3 regions of the Streptomyces odontomachicola genome follow, and region 1 is predicted to be linked to each of the others. Evidence: riboswitches for the same ligand, from Rfam matches in the RefSeq annotation. Region 1 holds a riboswitch; each other region holds the start of a gene.
The links. A riboswitch is a leader RNA that binds a small molecule or an ion and turns the genes downstream of it on or off. The one in region 1 is predicted to bind glycine.
Positions count from the first base shown of each region.

Region 2: it holds a riboswitch for glycine, as region 1 does, so the genes downstream of both, gcvP (aminomethyl-transferring glycine dehydrogenase) here and gcvT (glycine cleavage system aminomethyltransferase GcvT) in region 1, are expected to answer to the same signal.
Region 3: it holds a riboswitch for glycine, as region 1 does, so the genes downstream of both, ABEE00_RS06985 (trimeric intracellular cation channel family protein) here and gcvT (glycine cleavage system aminomethyltransferase GcvT) in region 1, are expected to answer to the same signal.

Region 1 covers NZ_JBCFOK010000017.1:83,279-88,097, forward strand. Annotated here, with positions in the region: gene ABEE00_RS27845 (enhanced serine sensitivity protein SseB C-terminal domain-containing protein) at 1-216, opposite strand, end outside; gene ABEE00_RS27850 (enhanced serine sensitivity protein SseB) at 478-1,257, opposite strand; gene ABEE00_RS27855 (AAA family ATPase) at 1,378-2,067, opposite strand; glycine riboswitch at 2,319-2,417, shown strand; gene gcvT (glycine cleavage system aminomethyltransferase GcvT) at 2,582-3,724, shown strand; gene gcvH (glycine cleavage system protein GcvH) at 3,884-4,264, shown strand; gene glyA (serine hydroxymethyltransferase) at 4,327-4,819, shown strand, end outside.
Region 2 covers NZ_JBCFOK010000016.1:209,082-213,900, forward strand. Annotated here, with positions in the region: gene gcvP (aminomethyl-transferring glycine dehydrogenase) at 1-2,192, opposite strand, end outside; glycine riboswitch at 2,378-2,478, opposite strand; gene ABEE00_RS27450 (PRC-barrel domain-containing protein) at 2,622-2,993, shown strand; gene ABEE00_RS27455 (DNA polymerase IV) at 3,127-4,677, opposite strand.
Region 3 covers NZ_JBCFOK010000003.1:398,548-403,366, reverse strand. Annotated here, with positions in the region: gene ABEE00_RS07000 (GNAT family N-acetyltransferase) at 1-244, shown strand, start outside; gene ABEE00_RS06995 (VOC family protein) at 339-767, shown strand; gene ABEE00_RS06990 (hypothetical protein) at 865-1,122, opposite strand; gene ABEE00_RS06985 (trimeric intracellular cation channel family protein) at 1,430-2,056, opposite strand; glycine riboswitch at 2,272-2,370, opposite strand; gene ABEE00_RS06980 (subtilase-type protease inhibitor) at 2,539-2,985, opposite strand; gene ABEE00_RS06975 (pyridoxal phosphate-dependent decarboxylase family protein) at 3,372-4,742, opposite strand.

The sequences.
Region 1 (4,819 bases):
GACGGCGAGCTCCTGGGCCGAGGTCACACAGGGGGCGTAGCCATAGCCGCCGACCTCCATGTTTCCGTACTGCGCGTCGGGGGCCCCGGCCTGTCCCGTCCACAGGAGCATCCAGAGCTCCGCACCGGCGAGCGCGTGCAGCAGCGCCTCGTAGGTGTCGAACCGTCCGGGCGACACCTGTTGCAGAAGCTGCTCGACGCTTCCTCCCGCGCTCACGTAGCCGCCCCATTTCTGCTCTGGTCACCGTGCCCGCACTCCCGTACGAGCGCGCCCCGTCATCTCACCAGCTTAAGAGGCGGATACGACAGGCCGCCGCCGACTCGTCGCTTCCGCATGGAGGGGTGTACGGGAGGCCGCGCGACGGTCCGTGCGCCGGTGCGCACACACGGGCCGCACGCGCCGCACGGCCTCGCCGTCGCACCGGCCGGCCGTCTTCGCGAGCGTGACCGGCCGGCCTCGCGTACGGGCCCGGCCGCCTCAGCCCTCTTCGCGGGCGTAGAAGGGCCGCACGCAGTGCCGCATCCAGTCGGCCACCGGATCGGTCTGCGCCGCGTCCAGGAACACGAGCTGCACGGGCCACTTGACGGACTCCCTGCCCAGCGCGCGGCCCAGCGCGTCGTGCGCAGCCTGCCGCGCCTCGGGGTCCAGCAGGTCGAGTTCGACGCCGACGAACAGCGCCGGAGGGTCGCCCTCGCTGCTCGCGAGCGCGCGCCGCGCGGTCCGTACGGGACCGAGCACCGCGAACTCGCCCGCGGCAGCCGCCAGGAAGTCGACCGGCTCCTCCTGCCAGTCCGGCTCGAAGAGCCGCACCCGCGCCCCCCGCGCCACGCCCCAGGCGGCCTGCTCGTTGGGGTTGTTCTTGCACAGCTCGGCGACGGCCTCGGGGGGCAGCGGCACGCCGACCGTGCCCTCCGGGTTCACCGCGATGCCGACCTGCGGGGGCAGGCCGCGCGCGAACTCCCGCGCCGGTGCGATCGCGAACGACATGTGGGAGCCGACGACTTGGAGGAACTGCTGCTCGGAGCTGAAGACCGGCGTGTACGGAGCGCCGCCGAGCTGGATGGTCGGCAGGTCGAGGTCGCGGCTCTGCGGGCCGCCGCCCTCCGGCAGCGGCACCCACACGCTGCTGCGCCCCAGCACCTCCAGCAGCCTGGCGCCCGCGTTGGGGACGTTCAGCGAGGCGGCCAGCGCCTCCTCCAGCTCGTTGCCCGGCCACCCTCCGCCGTGGCCGGGCCCGAAGTCCTGCAGCATGCTCATGCGATCACCCTATCCGGGGTTCCCGAGCGGGTGTTCCCGCCGCCGCTGTTCCCCATCGGGCTCTCTCCCGGCGTACCCCCGCACCGGCCGACGGCGGTCCCCCCGGGGGGGGCGGTCCCGCTACTCGAAGGCGATCCCCGTCAGGGAGCCCGCTGCCGCGCGGTCCAGCAGGACGACGGAGGAGCAGCCCCGCGGCGCACGCCCCGACTCCGCGAGCCCGATCAGCCGCGCGACCGCCCGCCTGTGCCGTACGAAGGCGTACCCGGAGACGCCCCGGCCGCGCGCCGCCTGGCCCTCCAGCGCGGTGCCGGGCGGCACGTCGAGCAGCACCAGGTGCATGCCGCGCCCGCGGCGCCTGGCGTCCCGCGCGACCCAGCGGCGCACCCAGCTCTGGGTCCCGCAGTCGTGCACCACCACGCTCGCGCCGGAGGCCAACGCACCGCGGAGCCCGGCGAAATGGGCCAGCCGGACAAAGGGTCGGTACATCCCGTACGGGAGCCAGTCGGGCATCCGGTGCTCCCAACGCTCGCGCATGTCCTGGGAGTCGATGCGCCGCACCGCGTCGCCGAGCGCGAGGGTGCGCCGCATCAGCGTGGACTTGCCGCTGCCCGGCAGCCCTGAGACGACCAGCCGGTCGCCGGCCGCGAAGCGCAGCACGCCGTCCGGGGCCGTGCCCCGCAGGTCGCGGCGCTCCGCCGCGGGGAAGGGTGCCGCGGGCGCGGCGCGCGGCGCGGGCACGGCGGGCTCGGGCCCGCCCTCCGTGCCGCTCCCGGTCACCGTCGCGCTCACCGCGGCGTACGCACTGCGCAGGCTGCCCACCCGATCGCCCTCCCCGCATCCGGCCGCTCGCCGCGGCTTTCCCCGAGAGTGTCAAGGATCGGTAATGCGGTTCAAGGCGAGCGGACTCCGGCCCTCCGGCCCCGGCGGGGCGCCGCCGCCCCCGGAAAGTCCGTGCGCTGCCCGTACTCGGCCACAAGGCGGCGGAAAAAAGCTGCTCGGCCGGGGGGACCCGGGGTGGAGGCCCATGCCATGATGTGCGGGCCAACTCCATACCGGCCGCTTGAGCCCGCGCGGGAGAGTCCCCGTCCGCACACCGACGGGGCGCCGAAGGAGCAAGTTCCTCCCTTGAATCTCTCAGGCCCCGATACCGCGCAGGGTGAGGCAGATCTGAAAAGCGGGCCGCCGCCCCCGGACACCCGGGCCGTCGGAGGCTCCACCCAAGGTGCAAGCCGGGCCCCGCGCAGCGGGGATGGCGGCGAACCTCTCAGGTTCCGATGACAGATGGGGAGGACAACCGCGTCCCCACACACCGGGAGCCTGAACCGTGACCGACACACCGCCCTCCCCGCGCAAGACCGCGCTGGATGCCACGCACCGCGCGCTCGGCGCGACGATGACCGACTTCGCCGGCTGGGACATGCCGCTGCGGTACGCCAGCGAGCGCGACGAGCACAACGCCGTGCGCACCCGGGCAGGACTCTTCGACCTCTCGCACATGGGCGAGATCACCGTCTCCGGGCCGCAGGCCGCCGAGCTGCTGGACTACGCGCTGGTGGGCAACCTCACCAAGCTCGCCGTCGGCCGCGCCCGCTACACCATGATCTGCGACGAGAACGGCGGCATCCTCGACGACCTGATCGTCTACCGCACCGGCGAGCAGACCTACATGGTCGTCGCCAACGCCGCGAACGCCCAGGTCGTGCTGGACGCGCTCACCGCGCGCTCGGACGGCTTCAAGGAGGCCGAGGTCCGCGACGACCGCGACGCGTACGCGCTGCTCGCGGTCCAGGGCCCGGAGGCAGCCGGCATCCTCGCCCGGCTCACCGACGCCGACCTGGAGGGCCTGAAGTACTACGCGGGCCTGCCCGGCACCGTCGCGGGCAAGCAGGCGCTGATCGCCCGCACCGGGTACACCGGCGAGGACGGCTTCGAGCTGTTCACCGACCCCGCCGACGCGGTCGCCGTGTGGGAGGCGCTGACCGAGGCGGGCCAGGACGCGGGCCTCGTCCCCTGCGGGCTGAGCTGCCGCGACACCCTCCGCCTCGAGGCCGGCATGCCGCTGTACGGGCACGAGCTCTCCACCGCGAGCACCCCCTTCGACGCGGGCCTCGGCCGCATCGTGAAGTTCGAGAAGGAGACCAACGGCGGCCGCTTCGTGGGCCGCGAGCCCCTCGAGGCCGCCAAGGAGCGCGCCGAGAAGGCCCCGCCGCGCAAGCTCGTCGGCCTGATCGCCGAGGGCCGCAGGGTGCCGCGCGCCGGATATCCGGTGGTCTCGGCCGCCGACGGTACGGTCATCGGCGAGGTCACCTCCGGCGCGCCCTCCCCCACCCTGGGCAAGCCGATCGCGATGGCGTATGTGGACGCCGCCCGCTCCGAGCCCGGCACCGAGGGTGTCGCGGTGGACATCCGGGGCAAGCACGAGCCGTACGAAGTGGTCGCGCTCCCCTTCTACAAGCGGCAGCGCTGAGCTCTCCCGAGCGACGGCGCAGAGCACGCGCCATATCCGTACGAAAAGGGCCCGCCGGAGCACCCGGAACGCTAAACCTCCAGGGCACGGACTGTGGGTCTCGTCCCACCTTCCGGGACCGTTTTCCTCCGCACACCTCTCATCCAGGAGAATCGCACCATGAGCAACCCCCAGCAGCTTCGCTACAGCAAGGAGCACGAGTGGCTGACCGACGCCGAGGACGGCGTCTCGACGGTCGGCATCACCTCGCACGCGGCCGACGCGCTCGGCGACGTGGTCTTCGTACAGCTCCCTGAGGTAGGCGACTCGATCACCGCGGGCGAGCCCTGCGGCGAGCTGGAGTCCACCAAGTCGGTGAGCGACCTCTACGCGCCGGTCTCCGGCGAGGTCACCGAGATCAACCAGGACGTGGTGGACGACCCGGCGCTGGTGAACTCCGCCCCCTTCGAGGGCGGCTGGCTGTTCAAGGTGAAGGTGACCGAGGAGCCGGACGACCTGCTGTCCGCCGACGAGTACACCGCCTTCGCCGCGGGGGCCTGAGCACCGCCGCTCACGGGCCTCAGCCCTTCATGACCCAACGCCCGCTCCTGAGGGATGGATCCATGTCGCTTCTGAACAGCTCTCTCCACGAGGTGGACCCGGACGTCGCCGCCGCAGTCGACTCCGAGCTCGACCGCCAGCAGTCCACCCTGGAAATGATCGCCTCGGAGAACTTCGCCCCGGTGGCCTCGATGGAGGCCCAGGGCTCGGTTCTCACCAACAAGTACGCCGAGGGCTACCCCGGCCGCCGCTACTACGGCGGCTGTGAGTACGTCGACGTCGTCGAGGACATCGCGCGCGACCGCATCAAGGCCCTGTTCGGCGCCGAGGCCGCCAACGTGCAGCCGCACTCCGGCGCGCAGGCCAACGCGGCCGCGATGTTCGCGCTGCTCAAGCCGGGCGACACGATCATGGGCCTGGACCTGGCCCACGGCGGTCACCTGACGCACGGCATGAAGATCAACTTCTCCGGCAAGCTCTACAACGTCGTCGCCTACAAGGTCGACGAGCAGACCAGCCAGGTCGACATGGACGAGGTCGAGCGGCTGGCCAAGG
Region 2 (4,819 bases), on a different contig from region 1:
AGGTGCGACCGCACGCCGATCGGGCCCACGCCGGGACCGCCGCCGCCGTGCGGGATGCAGAAGGTCTTGTGCAGGTTGAGGTGCGAGACGTCGGCGCCGAACTTGCCCGGACGGGCCACGCCCACCAGCGCGTTGAGGTTCGCACCGTCCACGTACACCTGGCCGCCGGCCTCGTGCACCGCGGCGCAGATGTCGCTGATGTGCTCCTCGAACACGCCGTGCGTCGAGGGGTAGGTGACCATGAGCACGGACAGCTCATTGCCGTGCTTCTCGATCTTGGCGTGCAGGTCCTCGGTGTCGACGTCGCCGTTCTCACCGGTCTTGACCACGACGACCTTCATGCCCGCCATGACCGCGCTGGCCGCGTTGGTGCCGTGCGCGGAGGAGGGGATGAGGCAGACGGTGCGCTGCTCGTCGCCGTTCGCCCGGTGGTACGCGCGCACCGCGAGCAGCCCGGCGAGCTCGCCCTGGGACCCGGCGTTGGGCTGCAGCGACACGGCGTCGTACCCGGTGATCTCGGCGAGCCTGTCCTCCAGCTCGCCGATCAGCTTCCGGTACCCGGCGGCCTGGCCGACCGGCGCGAAGGGGTGCAGCGCGCCGAACTCGGGCCAGGTCACGGCCTCCATCTCGGTGGTGCCGTTCAGCTTCATGGTGCAGGAGCCGAGCGGGATCATGCCGCGGTCCAGCGCGTAGTCGCGGTCGGCGAGACGGCGCAGGTAGCGCAGCAGCGCGGTCTCCGAGCGGTGCTCGTGGAAGACCGGGTGGGTGAGGTACTCGTCCTGGCGCAGCAGCCCGCCGGGCAGCGCGTCCCGCGTGGCCTCGTCCAGCGCCGCCACGTCGCCCTCGACGCCGAACGCGTACCACACGGCGCTGAGTTGGTCGCGCCCCGTGGTCTCGTCGCAGGCGATGCCCACGTGGTCGGCGTCCGTGTGACGCAGATTCACCCCGGCCTCGCGGGCCCGCTCCACGACCTCGGCGGCCCGTCCCGGCACCCGCGCGGTCACGGTGTCGAAGAAGTCGCCGTGCACGACCTCGACGCCGCCCGCGCGCAGCCCGGCGGCCAGCACCGCCGCGTAACGGTGGGTGCGGCGAGCTATCGCGGCCAGGCCCTCGGGGCCGTGGTAGACCGCGTACATCCCGGCCATCACGGCGAGCAGCACCTGCGCGGTGCAGATGTTGCTGGTGGCCTTCTCGCGGCGGATGTGCTGCTCACGGGTCTGGAGCGCGAGCCGGTACGCCGGAGCGCCGTCCTCGTCCTTGGACACGCCGACGAGGCGGCCCGGGAGGCTGCGCGCGAACTTGTCGTGCACCGCCATGTATCCGGCGTGCGGCCCGCCGAAGCCCATCGGCACGCCGAAGCGCTGGCTGGAGCCGACCGCGATGTCCGCGCCCAGCTCGCCGGGCGAGGTGATCAGGGTGAGCGCGAGCAGGTCGGCGGCCACGGTGACGATCGCGCCGAGCTCGTGGGCCTGCTCGATCACGGCACGGTGGTCGCGCACCGCGCCGGAGGCGCCCGGGTACTGCAGCAGCACGCCGAACACGCCGCGCTCGGCGATCTCCTGGGGGATCCCGTCGCCGAGCGGGGTGACCACGACCTCCACGCCGGTGGGCTCGGCGCGGGTGCGGATCACCTCGATCGTCTGCGGCAGGCAGTCCTCGTCCACCACGAACACGCCCTGCTTGACCTTGCCCACGCGCCGCGAGAGCGCCATCGCCTCGGCGGCCGCCGTCGGTTCGTCCAGCAGCGAGGAGTTGGAGGTGGGCAGCCCGGTCAGATCGGCCACCACGGTCTGGAAGTTGAGCAGCGCCTCGAGGCGGCCCTGCGAGATCTCCGGCTGGTACGGGGTGTAGGCGGTGTACCAGGCCGGGTTCTCCATCACGTTGCGGAGCACCACGGGCGGGGTGTGGGTGCCGTAGTAGCCGAGGCCGATCATGGGCTGGAGCACCTGGTTGCGGTCCGCGAGCTCCCGCAGCTCGGCGAGGACGTCGGCCTCGCTGCGGGCCTCGGGAAGCTGCAGCGCGCCCGCGCTCTTGATCACGTCCGGCACGGCGGCTGCGGTGAGTTCGTCCAGCGAGCCGTAGCCGACCTGGGCGAGCATCTTCGCCTGCGCCCCGGCATCGGGCCCGATGTGCCGGGCCTCGAAGGGGGTGTCCCGCTCCAGAGCGGAGAGGGGGATGCGGTTGGCAGTCATCTGCGGAGGCCTCCTGGTCTCTGCGACCTACGAGGGGCACCACATACGGGTGCCCGGACGACCTCCCCCTCTGTCATCTCCACCTGAGAGATTCACCGGCCCGTCCGGTTGCCCGGACCGGCTTACACCGTCGGCGAGGAGGGGCTTCGGCGCTCGTCCGGGCCCGCCCTGCTTTCCAGAGTGGCCTCGTCCACGCGGTACATGAGCCTGAGAGATTCCGGGGAGGAGTTGCTCCTTCGGCGCCCCCGGCACTTGTGCCACCGGAGGACTCTCCCGCGTGGGGTCGACAGCCGTTTCTGAGCCTACCAGCGCGGTAACCCGATGAAACCGGCTGTGCGCTCGAGTGGCCAACGACCGAAAATTGCCGTTTCGTTGTACTACCGCCCCAGGGGAACTCCTTGGTGCTGTTGCGACCTTTTTGGAGGGACCGTGCAGACCGACATCGATCCGCGGAGCCTGATCGGCCGCAAGGCGTTCGACACCCACGGCACGAAGATCGGCACCGTGGACGAGGTGTATCTCGACGACGCCACGGGAGCCCCTGAGTGGGCCGCCGTCCGCACCGGCCTCTTCAGCCGGGACGCCTTCGTGCCGCTGGAGCCCAGCGAGGTGGTGGACGAGGCCCTGCGCATCCCCTTCGAGCGGGCGCTGATCAAGGACGCGCCCGACTTCGGCGTGGGGCGGCACCTCTCCCCCGAGCAGGAGCTCCAGCTCTACCGCCACTACGGCCTCGACCTCCCGGCCGCGGCCCCCGCGCCCGCCGACCGCGACTTCGGCCGCATAGCAGGCTCCGAGAGCTGACCCCGCCGGCAGCGGCCCCGCGCCCGCGCCGTCCACTCCGCCCGCTCCAGCCGCCCGGGGCCGCCTCGGACCCCGCGGCGGCACCGATTGGTCGCACAACGTCACCATTCGCCCCCCTCCGTAATCGATGCCCTTACGCGGCCGAGTCGGCGGACGGCTGCCCACGCGCGTCCATGGGCGCCAGGGGCAGCGGCTCGGCGGGCCTCAGCGCCGGATCGTCCACCGCGAAGGTCCGCACCCGCCCCGGCGGATCCCCCGGCCGCTCGAAGCGCACCGTGACCCGCCCGACGCCGCTGCCCTGCACCCAGCCGTGACCGTGCTCGGCATGCCGCACGTCCAGGCCCGGCAGCCACCGCCGCCGCACCTCCGGCTCCCGACCGCCCTCCCCCGAGCCCTCCTCTGAGCTCTCCTCGCCGCTCTCAGCGCCCTCCGCGCCCTGCTCCGGCTCTTCGTCGCCCCCGGCCTCGCGCGCCTCCTCAGCGCCCGCTGCGCCTTCTGTGGTCTGCGCGGCCTGGGCAGCCTGCGCTGCCTGTGCGGCTTGCGCGGCTTGTGCGGCTTGTGCGGCTCGCGCGGCCTCCTCACCCTCGGCTGCCTCGGCCGCCTCCGCCGCCTGCGCGAACAGGTCCTCCTGCGTGAAGTCCGCGAGACCGCTCACCGCGACCCCCAGCAGCCGCACCCCCGCCGTGGTGTCCACGCCGTCGATCAGCCGCGCCGCCGCCTCCCGCACCACGCCGGGCGCGTCCGTGGGGCCGCGCAGCGTCTCGGAGCGGGTCAGGGTGGAGAAGTCGTAGCTCCGCACCTTGATCACCACGGTGCGCCCGGAGCGCCCCGCCTCGCGCAGCCGCTTCACGCACCGCTCGGCGAGCCGCGCGACCTCGGCCTGCACCTGCGTACGGTCGGTGAGGTCCACGTCGAAGGTGTCCTCCACCGAGATCGACTTGGCGTCCCGCTCGGCCACCACGGGGCGGTCGTCGAGCCCGAGCGCCATGCCGTACAGCGCGGTGCCGTGCGCCTTGCCCAGCAGCCGCAGCAGCTCCGCCTCGCCCGCCTCGGCGGTCTCCCCGACCGTGGTGATCCCCGATCTGCGCAGCGTCTCGGCGGTAGCCGGGCCCACCCCGGGCAGCGTGCGCACCGGCATCGGCGCGAGCAACTCCCGCTCGGAGCCGGGCGAGATGAGCACCAGGCCGTCCGGCTTCGCCTGCTCCGAACCGATCTTGGCGAGCATCTTGGAGGCCGCCAGCCCCACCGAGGCGCTGAGCCCGGTGGTCTCCCGTATGTCCCGCCGCAGCCGCCCCGCCACGGCCTCGACCTCCTCGGGCGAGGCGTCCTCGGCGACCGCGCCGCCGGCCGCCAGATCCACGAACGCCTCGTCCAGACTGAGCGGTTCGACCAGCGGGGACAGCTCGCGCAGCAGCTCCATCACCGCGTCGCTCACCTCGCGGTAGAGCCCGAATCTGGGGGTCAGATACGCCGCGTTGGGGCACAGCCGCCGCGCCTGCGCCATCGGCATAGCGGACCGCGCGCCGAACACCCGCGCCTCATACGAAGCGGTGGAGACCACCCCGCGCGGCCCCAACCCGCCCACGATCACGGGCTTTCCGCGCAGACTCGGCTTCGCCGCCTGCTCTACGGCGGCGAAGAACGCATCCATGTCCAGATGCAGAATCGTCGGTGCGGATCTCACGCAACCGATGGTGCCCCACGGCACTGACAATCGGCCCCGCGCACCCCGTCAGGCCCGGTCACCTGGCCCGGTCGGCGGACTCGGCCGGTGGATTCGGCAGGCGGTCCCGGCCGGCGGTTCCGGCAGGCAGGCGCCAGTCAGC
Region 3 (4,819 bases), on a different contig from region 1:
GCACGGCATCTACCTGGAGGACCTGTACGTGCGGCCCGAGCACCGCGGCGGCGGGCTCGGCAAGGCCCTGCTCCGCGAGCTGGCCCGCATCTGCGCCGAGAACGGCTACGAGCGCCTGGAGTGGTCGGTCCTCGACTGGAACACCCCCTCCATCGCCTTCTACGAGTCCCTCGGCGCACGCCCCCAGGCCGGGTGGACGGTCTACCGCCTGACCGACGAGCCGCTGCGCGCGCTGGGGTCGTAGGGGCAGCCGCGCGCGCTGGTCCGTGACAACCGTCGCGCGCACCGGGTTCGCGGGAACGGGCCGCCCGGGGCCTCCGCCGCCCTAGGCTCGGCCGATGGACTGGAGCCTCGAAGTGGTGGCCGTTCCCGTGTCGGACGTGGACGCGGCCCGGGATTTCTACGCGCGGCGGCTGGGCTTCCGTGTCGACCACGACACCGGGGGCGAAGGAACGGGGGCCGTGCGCAGCGTGCGGCTCACCCCGCCGGGCTCGGCCTGCGCGATCGTGATCGGCGACGGGCTCTCGCCGCTGGAGCCCGGCGCGCTCAGCGGCCTCAGGCTCGTGGTGGAGGACCTGCGCGCCGCCCGCGCCCTGCTCCTCGAACACGGCGTCCCCGTCAGCGACTTCGAGCTGGCCGGCCCGGAGGGACTGCGCCCCGCGCGCGGCGACGAGAGCCATGCCGAGCTCGAGACCGTGGGCTTCCTGCACTTCGCCGACCCGGACGGCAACGTCTGGGCGGTGCAGCAGATCAGCACGGGGAGCTGAGCGGACGCTGTACGGGTCCCAAGCCCGGGCCCCGGGCCCCAGCTAGGGCCCCGTACCTCGGTGCCCCCGTGCGCGGCATCAGCCGTCGTGCGCGGCCTCAGCCGTGGCCGAGGGAGAAGATCAGGCCGAAGACGGCGAGCAGCACGCCTACCGCGGCGCCGCCGGTGCCCGGCCTGGTCCTGCGGACCAGGCAGCCGACGAGGATGCTCAGCAGGATGCCCCAGGCCACCGCGTACAGGCTCCAGCCGACGCCGTCAGCGACCCTGGGCAGCTTGAAGGAGATCCAGGCGGCGATGACGAGCGTGGCGGGAATCCCGTACAGGTTGTCGAGCGCCTTCTGGGCCCGGGTGTTCACCTGGTTCCCCCTGTGCGGAAGTCGTGCGTCGCGGTGCGCGCCTGCGGTCGGTCGTGGCGTACGCGCGCGCCGGGTGCGTGCGCGTACGGGCCCCGCCTGGTCGTGGCGGGCGTCCAGACCCTAGGCAGAGCACACCGGACGCGGCCAGCCAGGGCCTCGGCCTGTGAACTTCTTCACCGAGTTGATCACGCGGCGATCACGTTCGGGACAAGGCTTCGGGACGACGGCAACCGGAGCGGCAACCGCTGTGGGGCACACGGCTGTTGGGTCCCGCGCCCGCCTCCGCGCCGACGGGGCGTGCGCGTGCTCACGCCCCGGCGCTGCGCCAGGCCGGGCTCAGGGTGGGCAGCCGCAGGCCGTAGCGGATCGCGCAGAGCCGCAGCAGGAAGACCACTCCGGCCGAGGCGATGGTGGTGGGCGTGTCCGGGACGCCGAGCAGGTTCATGCACAGGAAGCAGAGCGCGCCGACGGCCGCGGCGGTCGCGTAGAAGTCCTCGCGGAGCAGCAGCGGCGGGCTCTCCCCGCACAGCAGGTCGCGCACGATCTCGCCGGTGACGCCGGTGAGCACCGCCAGGATGACCACGGCGGGCGGGGTGACCCCGGCCTCCAGCGCGGCCCGCGCGCCGATGACGGTCACGACCGAGAGGCCGAGCGCGTCCACCAGCAGCAGGGTGCGGTGCGGGAAGGAGCGGCGGTGCGCGAGGTAGAGGCCGGTGAGGACGGCGACGCCCGCGATCACCGCGAGCAGCACCCAGTCGTGGGTCCAGTAGAGGGGGCGGCGGTCCAGCAGCACGTCACGCAGCGTGCCCCCGGATATCGCGGCGGCGAAGCCGAGGACGAGGCCGCCGAAGGGGTCCATCCGCGCCTCGTGCGCGGCCAGCACGCCGCTGGCGGCGAACGCGGCGATGCCGATCAGGTAGAGGACATGCAGCACCAAGGCGGGGCTCCGGATTCTCGCGGGAACGGAAGCCGGGCATGCGGCGGCGACGCTCGGGGCGTTGCGGCATGCGCGGCGCGGTCGTTTCCCGCTCTGTCATGGAGCCTGAGAGTTTCACCGCCGCACCGTGCGCGTTCTCGCTGCGCGTGCGCGTGCTCGGCGGTTTGCCCCGTGGGCGCGGCATCGTCGTCGGTGCCGCTTTTCAGAGTCGCCTCGTCCGTACGGTAACCGGCCTGAGAGATTCCGGGAGTGTTGCTCCTTCGGCACCACGCGGCACTGGGCGCCCGCCGTGGTTCTCCCGCACGGGGTCATCGGCCTGTCTTCACTTGTCAGCCGATAAGGCTAACACGCGCCTCACCGGCACCATTCCGCACGGACGCCCCCGGTACCGGCGGCCGTCCGGTCCGGGGGCGTGCTCTGCTCACGGCGCTCAGCGAGCGGGGCTCAGCGCCGGTCGTTCAGCGCTCGGTGCTCGGCGCTCAGAAGGCGAAGACAGAGGACGTCTGCTTCTCCATCTCGCAGGTGTTGCCGAAGGTCTTGGTGTAGTGCACCAGACGCCCGTCCCAGGTGCCTTGGACGGTGACGGTCACCGGGCGCCAGTCGGTGGTGCAGGCCGTGCTCGGCTCGCCGACGGCGGCGGGCAGCGCCGCGGGGTCGCCCCCGGCCTTGTTCAGCGCGGAGCACGCGTCGGCCGCCACGGGGTGGTCGCCGCCGACGGGCAGACAGCGCAGCATCACGGCGCGCTCGACGGGGGCGTCGGCGCCCTGGCTCTTGGTGAGGACGAGCACCGACGGGGCGTACAGGCTCTTGGCCGAGGGGGCAGCAGAGCCGGCGGGCGGCGTCGCGGCGGTCGCGGCGGGAGCCAGCCCGATGGCCAGGCAGGCCGCGGCGGCCGTCCCCAGAACCAGGCTCTTGATGCGTAACACGGCAACTCCTCGGGTTGGAGGTTTCGGTTGACGCCCCAGAGCCTGCTGTGCCGACGTCCGGATTACACAATCGGCACATCGGATTGCGGACAGTATCGGAGGCCGCACTATGGCCAGTTGCCGCCTTCCGTCCCAGGAAACCCACCCCGCGCACACTCCGCCCCCTCGCCCCCGTACGGCCGTTGTGACTGCTGGGAGCGGAGGGGGATTCCGGAGCCAATCGGACGCTCCAGGCATCTACGACACGCTTTGCGAAGCAAGCGATGCAACCTGGCCATGCATGGTCAACTGAATTGCAGGGCCCAACCTCCAAAGTCATACGGTTGTTGTTCCTTTGATTACCTGACAAGTGCCGTCGGGGTCCAGGGGTGTGCAGCGGTGAGTCTTCAGAGCGCCAGGGCCGTGCGGGCCAACCCCTCGGCCCGCACGTGGAGTTCCTCCACCCACTCCTCGTGCTCGGGCTTCATCAGCACGCTGCGCAGGATGCGCCCGCCCTCCGCGTCCGCCTCGACGCGGTGCCCCCGTACGGCCAGGGCCTCGGGCGTCACCCCGTACGTGGCGAGGAAGACGGACTCCGCCGGCGGCGCCGACATCCCCGCCTCCATCACCGCGGCCGAGACGCGGTCGGCCTCGGAGAGCCGTGCCGTACGCGGGAGGAAGGCGACGATGTCCAGCTCGGGCCGCTGATAGGGCGTCAGCACCTCGGAGCGCTCCAGCAGTTCGGCCCACCGCAGCGCGGCGCGCCGCCCGGGGCGCAGCACCGCGCCGAGCCCGTCGGCGGTGAGCGGCAGCAGCCGCAGGGTGAGCCAGAGCGCGGCGGCGGCCGCTCCGGCGCGGGAGCACTCCAGGGAGATCTCGCCGAGGTGCAGTTCCTCGGAGGTGAAGTACGTGTAGGGCGAGTCGTGCTGGTAGAAGCGGCCCACCGAGGGGTCGGCGAACAGCACGGCGCCGCACCCGTAGGGCTGGAGCCCGTGCTTGTGCGGGTCGACCACGACGGAGTCGCAGGCGGCGATCGCCCGGTAGGGCGCGGCCGCGACGCCGTCCGCCGTGTCGTCGGCGATGAGCGTGAAGAAGCCGCCGTAGGCGGCGTCCACGTGCAGCCGCACGCCGTAGCGCTCGCGCAGTTCCAGCGCCTCGTGTACGGGGTCGAGCGCGCCGAGCCCGGTGGTGCCCGCGGTGAGCACCACGGTGCCGATCCGCCCCGTACGCAGCAGCTCTTCCAGGGCGTCGAGGTCCATGCGGCCCGCGGCGTCCACCGCCACCGCGTGCCCCTGCACGCCCAGCAGACGGCACATTCTCCCGTGGGTGTAGTGCGCGTCGGCACTGTAGGCGACGCCCTTGTCCGGGTGCAGCTCCCTGGCGACGAAGAGGGCCTCCAGGTTGGCCACGGTGCCGCTCGTGGTGAGGTGCCCGAGGTGCTGCGGCAGCCCGAACATCGCCGCGAGCCGGTCCACCGCCTCGCGCTCCATGCGCGCGGTGGCCGGACCGCCGTCGAGCGCGTGGTTGTTGGGGTTGATCAGCATCGCCGTCAGGTGCCCGACCACCGCCGCCGGGTGCGGGGGCTTGAGCATCTGGCCCGCGTAACGGGGGTGGAAGAAGGGGTAGTTGTCGCGCAGCCGGTCGCCCAGTTCGGCGAAGGCCGCGCCGAAGCGCTCGTCCCCGATCTCCAGCGCGGGGTGCCGCGCGAACTCCCCGTACTCCGCCTGCCACTTGCCGATCTCCTCGGCCGCCGCGCCGAGCCAGTGCCGCAGATCCATCGCGCCTCTCCCTCGCCTCGTGAGCGGTCATTCCAGCACGGGCGCGGCGCGGGGTCACGGGTCCGTACGCAGGTGGG